One region of the Chelativorans sp. AA-79 genome, then DNA from elsewhere that is predicted to be linked to it. Evidence: predicted binding sites of a transcription regulator. Region 1 holds the regulator's gene; the other holds the start of a gene.
What was found. The regulator PhoB, encoded in region 1, activates phosphate uptake and scavenging genes when phosphate is short. The targets are predictions, from matches to a motif close to TGTCATNNANCTGTCAT.

Region 2: phnF (phosphonate metabolism transcriptional regulator PhnF) is a predicted target of PhoB. The motif match lies at 1,993-2,009, and genes of this name have one in related genera.

What each region holds. Positions count from the first base shown of each region.
Region 1 covers NZ_CP120361.1:675,827-679,033, reverse strand. The annotation lists gene xylF (D-xylose ABC transporter substrate-binding protein) at 1-203, opposite strand, end outside; gene PVE73_RS03430 (ROK family protein) at 512-1,780, shown strand; gene phoB (phosphate regulon transcriptional regulator PhoB) at 1,759-2,445, opposite strand; gene phoU (phosphate signaling complex protein PhoU) at 2,463-3,161, opposite strand; gene pstB (phosphate ABC transporter ATP-binding protein PstB) at 3,192-3,207, opposite strand, start outside.
Region 2 covers NZ_CP120361.1:2,827,846-2,831,052, reverse strand. The annotation lists gene PVE73_RS13755 (TauD/TfdA family dioxygenase) at 1-488, opposite strand, end outside; gene PVE73_RS13750 (extracellular solute-binding protein) at 563-1,825, opposite strand; gene phnF (phosphonate metabolism transcriptional regulator PhnF) at 2,107-2,856, shown strand; gene PVE73_RS13740 (isocitrate lyase/phosphoenolpyruvate mutase family protein) at 2,897-3,207, opposite strand, start outside.

The DNA.
Region 1 (3,207 bases):
GGTGAGGATTGCGCGTCCGCGGAGATATAGGTGTTCCCATCTGCCTCGATCTGCGCCTTCATGGCGGCCTCGTCCGTCTTCCAGCGCTCCTCCTGGAAATTCGACCAGGAAACGCCGATCGTCTTGCCCTCGGCCAGGGCGGCCGTGGAGAGCGAAAGAGACAGGGTAAGCCCCGCCAGAACAGCGGTGACGGTGTTCTTCATGATTTTCCTCCCAGCGCCTGATGCGCGACTTCGGTTTGGCTTGCGCCGACCTCACGGATTTGACATTCCTGCACCGCTGCGGAAGCGGGCGGCCGGAATCCCGGCCCGAGAACCAGATCGGAACAAATGCTCGCCGGCTTCACACGATCGGAGCCGTACCGTAGCACACCGATCAACCCGAACGCATGACGCCGGAAGGCTCATTTTTTCGAGCCTCGAAAAAAAGAATGACGCAGGTTGTTACGCGTGTCAATATCAACTGAAGTGCAAGATCGACGGCAGCATGCCGCCCGGTCGAGGGAGGAGACGTGACTGCAGGCATCCGCCATGACGAGATGCGCAAGCGCAACCGGGCACTGGTGATCGCCGCGGTCAGGCGGGCCGGACAGCCCTCGCGCACCGAGATCGCCGGGCTGACGGGCCTCAGCCACTCCACCATTTCGGCCATCGCCTCCGACCTGATCGAGGCGGGCGCGATGCGCGAGACAGGACAGGGCGACCCGCCGCCCCTGCGGCGCGGCCGACCGCAGGTCGCCATCAGCCTCAATCCCGATGCCGCATCGGTGGTTTGCCTCTATCTCTCCTTCAACAGCCTGTCGGCGATCCTGGTCGACTATCGCGGCGAGGTGATCGACCGAAGGACACATCGGCTTTCCACGCTCGATATGAGCCGGGACGAGTTGCTGAACGCGACCATATCCGCCGTGCGCGACATCGCCCAGGGCCGATCCGATCTGCTGCGAATCGCCTGCGCGGTGCAGGGCATCACCGATTCCGCCGGACGCGAGCTCCTGTGGTCGCCGATCACGCCGCTCAGCGATCTGCCGATCGGCCCCAAACTCGAAGAAGCGTTCAACGTGCCGGTGACGGTGCAGAACGACTGCAACATGATTGCCGTGGCGCTGCGGTGGCTCAATCCCGAGCGCTACGGCGACAACTTCATCACCATTCTCCTTTCCCACGGCATCGGCATGGGCCTGATGCTGGACGGGAAGATGTTCAGCGGCACACGCTCCTCGGCGGGCGAATTCGGCCACATGGTGCATGAACCTGGGGGTGCACTATGCCGTTGCGGGCGCCGGGGCTGCATCGAAGCCTATGCCGGCAACTACGCCATCTGGCGCCGCGCCTCCGGGAAGAGCAGGGACGAGAAGCCGGTGGCCGATATCGAGGCGGGGGAAATGCAGAGGCTTGCGGGGCAAGCGCGGCAAGAAGAGGGACAGGCGCGGGACGCCTTCCGCGAGGCGGGGCGGGCGATCGGCTTCGGCCTCGGCAATCTCTTTGCCCTAATCGACCCGGCACCGGTGGCGATGGTGGGCCAGGGTACGGCGGCCTTCGACATTCTCGAGCCTGAGATCCGCCGTGCGCTGGCCGAGACCGCAGGGGGCCAGCACGCCGAAGCCGTTGCCTTCGAAACATTGCCCAATGCGGTGCCGCTTATCCTGCACGGCGCGGCGATGAGCGCACTGACGGGCCTCGACCGCGACATGTTCGCGCCGGGCCTTCGCACATCAGCGGCGGGCTGGGGGAAAGAGCAGCCCGAACGGGCCTCTCCTCAGTTTTCGCGAATGGCGTAGCCCGCGCCGCGGATGGTGCGGATGACATCGGGCATCCGCCCCTGGTTCACCGCCTTGCGCAGCCGCCCGACATGAACGTCCACCGTCCGCTCGTCGATGTAGATCGTCTCGCCCCAGACATTGTCGAGGAGCTGGCTGCGGGAGAAGACGCGGCCGGGATGCTGCATCATGAACTCGAGCAGGCGGAATTCCGTCGGCCCGAGGCGGATCTCGCTCTTGCGCCGATAGACGCGATGGGATTCACGGTCGAGCACGATATCGCCGACCTTCAGCACCGTGGAAAGCACTTCGGGCTTGGCGCGCCGGAGAAGCGCACGCACCCGCGCGATGAATTCGGGCGTCGAGAAGGGCTTCACCAGATAGTCGTCCGCGCCGGTGGAAAGCCCGCGGACACGGTCGCTCTCCTCCCCGCGCGCGGTCAGCATGATGATCGGGAGCCGCTCCGTCTCCGGACGCATCCTGAGCCGGCGGCACAGCTCGATCCCCGAGACGGCAGGCACCATCCAGTCGAGCACGAGCAGGTCCGGGACGTTCTCCTGCAGCCGCACTTCCGCCTCGTCGCCGCGCGTGATCACCTCGACCTGGTAGCCTTCCGCCTCGAGATTGTAGCGCAGCAGCACACAGAGCGGTTCGTCATCCTCGACCACCATGACTTTCGGTGCGATCATTCAACAGCCTCCAGCTACCCGGCCGTCACCTGCGTTTCGTCCTGCTTCGGCCGTTGCACGGGGAGTTGCAGGCCTGTGAGCACATAATAGGCGTTCTCCGCGATGTTGGTCACATGGTCGCCGATGCGCTCGAGGTTCTTTGCGCAGAACAGGAGATGCGTGCAGGCGGTGATGTTGCGCGGATCCTCCATCATATAGGTGAGGAGCTGCCGGAACACCGACGTGTACTGGATATCGATCTTCTCGTCCTCGTCGCGCAGCTTGGTCAGCGCTTCGGGCTGGCGCGTGACATAGCGGTCCACCACCAGGTTCACTTGTTCCAGCACCATGTTGGACATGGTCTCGATCGGCTGCGTCAGGCCGCGGGGAGCGCCGCCGCCCACCGCACCGACGCGCTTGGCGATGTTCTTGGCGAGATCGCCGATCCGCTCGAGGTCGGCCGCCATGCGGATCGCACCGACAACCGCCCGCAGGTCCTGCGCCATGGGCTGGCGCTTGGCGATGAGCGTGATCGCGCGCTCATCGAGTTCGCGCTGCTTTGCGTCCATGACGACGTCGTCGGAGATCACGCGCTGCGCGAGCGCATTGTCTGAATAGAGCAGCGACCTGGTTGCAGCCTGCGTCATGGCCGCCGAAAGGTCGCCCATCTCACGGATGAGGCGGTCGAGGTGCTCCAGATCCTCGTCGAAAGAGGCGACGGTATGCTGGCCCATGAGTCCGTTCCTTTTGCAAACTGCGCCGGATCAGCCGAACCGGCCT
Region 2 (3,207 bases), 2.2 Mb from region 1:
ATTTTTTCCTTCATATCGGCGGGTAGGCTCTCATAAATGAGGTAGGCGTTCATCCAGTAGGTCTTGGGCGGCACGCCGGGTACTTTGCGGGCATAGAAATAGGTGTAGCCGGCGGGAACGGGCTTTGCCGCACCGTCGGTGTGCCAGTCCTGCGGCGCGCTGCTGCCGTCGCCCAGCGGCCGCCCGTCGCTCTGCTGCACGTTCGAGATGATCTTCAGATAATCGACGCCTTGGATATGGGCGGCATCGTTGTTCTTCCGCTTGAGGCTGAGGAGGGGCCCGAAATGGCGGCCAAGCTGCTCCATCTGCTCCGGCGTGAGCTTCTGCTTGCGGAAGCGCAGCACGATATGCTCCTCGATCGCCTGCTGAATGGCATCGAGAACCGCCGTATCGTTCCGTTCGATCACCTCCGCGACGTCGATGTACAAAACGTCGGCACCGATGTGAGGCGATGCCGGCTGCAAAGTGAGGCTGCTTGCCCCTTTCATGGTTTCCTCCTTGATGGGGATTGAAAATAGCGGAGCGGCGGGGCCTGCGCGGGCCCGCTGCCGCTGGAGCGCGGCTAGCGCCTCAGGAGATCCCGCGCCCGCCCTTCCATGGATGCAAGAGATTCCTCAGGTGTCGCCTTCAGCGTCGCCACCGCCTGCAGGTGCTCGATGAACATGTCGGCGATGCGCAACCCGTTCTCACCAGGTACGATGTACCATCCGCTGAGCGCGTCGAGGTTCTCCAGATAGGAATGGGCGTTGTCGCGGTCGGCGAGAATGTCCTTCAGCGCTGCGGATTGCTCTATGGCGACGCTGTTGGTGGGCGCATAGCCGGTCATTGCGGCAAGCGCGGCTTGGCCCTCCGGCCCGGCCATGAATTTCATGAAATCGAAGGCCGCCTGCTGTGCCGCCGGATCCTGCGCGAGCATCGCGCCGATCACGGCCGAGGTGGGGATCCGCCCCTTACCCTCCGCCAGAGGGAAGGGCACGGAGACCACCTGGAATTTCCCGTCGGCCGCCTCCTCGTAGCGCGGGATGAGGCTGCTCATGCTGGCGAACACGCCGATGCCACCGGCTCCGAACGCCTGGCGCGCCTGATCGCGCGTCATGTCGGCACGTGCCTGGCCCGCATCGGCGAAGTCACGCAGGAGCTGCAGCGCCTGCAGCCCTTCGGCTCCCTGGAAGGTGAAGTTCTCATCCGCAGCATCCATGACGCTGCCGCCGAAGCTTTCCAAGAGGGCCAGCCAGCTGAAGCCGATCCCGTTGTCGTACTCGAAGAAGCCGCCGACGATGTTCGGCGCCACTCCATCCATCTTCTTCGCAAGGTCGAGAATGCCCGGCCAGTCGCGTGGCAGATCTTCCGGATTGACGCCAGCCTGGTCCACAAGCTGCGAATTGAAGAGCACGACAGGCATGGAGACGCCGTAGGCCAGTCCATAGGTCGTTCCGCTCACCACGCCCGGGCTGGTGACGGAGGAGGAGAATTGCGCTTTCCATTCCGTATCTGCCTCGATGAATGAGTCGAGCTCAGCCGCAATGCCGTTTTCCTGCAGCACCCGCAGGAGAGGGCCGGTGAAGAGAATAACGTCGGGCAGCTTGGCGCCAACCATATGGTCGCGCAGCAATTGTTGCTGGAATTGGGACGCCTCGCGGGCTCCTCCGATCCACTCGACGGTGACGTCCTCCGACTGGGCGTTGTAGAGCGTGATGAGTTTCTCATACAGCGCCAGGTTTTGGGCATTCCCGGAGCCTGACAGAGTTATGGTGGTCTCGGCGTGGGCGGAGGCGGAAAGTGCCAAACTGCCGATCAATGCCGCGGCAGCGAGAATTCTGTGCATGGTCGGTCCTCTCCTGGAAGGGTTCATGAAACGGGGGCTTCACCATGCGTGTTTCACCAATCCTCGGACCGGCGGATTTCGACGCAACGTAAAGCCAAGCGTGACTCGAGCTGGCATGGCGGCTCAACAGTAAGATGTATAGGTGTACGTATTTATAGACATCAATTATGAGAGTCTTGTGACAATGTGCGTTGAGAACGCTCCTCCTTCGCGATCCCGCCGTGTGTGAGCGGTGCAAGCGCGATAGGAAGGTCGTGCGGACAAGAGGGAGAATCGGCTCGATGAAGAGTGAGGGGATCAGCCGCTGGCGGCAAGTGGGCGAGGCCCTGATGCGCGAGATCGATCAGGGGCTGCTCGGGCCGGGTGACAAGCTTCCGGCCGAGTTCGATCTTGCGGAAAGGTTCGGGGTGGCGCGCCAGACGGTACGTCGCGCCTTGTCGCATTTGCGCAACGAAGGCGTGATCGACGTCCAGCTCGGCCGAGGGACCTTTGTTTCCGAGAGAGTTTTCGAATATCGGATCGCTGCCCAAAGGACGTTCGAGGAAAACCTCCTCGATAGCGCAATGATTCCCAGCCGCGATCTTCTGAGCATTCAGCTGGTGCCGGCCACGAAGGGAATCGCAAAGAATCTGAAGCTCGAGGCCGGCTCTCCCGTCCTGTTCGTCGTGACCGTCAACAAGGCGGACGAGGTTCCGGTCGTCCTGGGGTACATCTTCTTTCCCCATGCCAGGATACCGAAGCTCGAGGGCATCCTGGCGCGGATCGCCGCCGAAAAGCGCAGTTTCTCCCTGGCCGCTGCTTTGGCGGATGCCGGCGTGCTGCGGGCCCGGCGCACCTTTATCCGGCTGAAATCGAGGCTGCCATTGGCGGAGGAGACGGAGGTGCTCAGCCTTCCGCCGCTGGAGACGGTTGTCGAGACGACCTCGATGAGCGCGGACGACGAAGGCAATCCCGTATTCTACTCGATCATGTCCTATCGCGGCAGCCGCGTGGAGTTTTTCGTTGGAAGCGAGGCTCTCGGGGAGAAATGACGGACGACAGTGCGGTGCCGTTCCGCAGACCCGATGACCCTCAGCGCAGGAAGCGCTTTTCGTTGGCCTTGACCTGATCCATTTTCTGCAGGCGGAAGATTTCCTCCACGGAGACGATGTCCTTGTGCACGTTCTGCACGCCGCCGTCGGTGACGATCCGCCGGAAAACGTCACGCATCGCCGTCGCCGCGGCACGGATGGCATAGTTGCCGTAGATGGTCATGCGGATGTTGCCGAGTGCGTGGATGCGCGTGGCGTCGAGCTCGGGATAGGCGTTGGGCACAATGACGAGTGGAACCGGTCCCTTCCACGCGCGCGAAAAACTCTCGATCTCGCCCGGGTTTCTTTTCT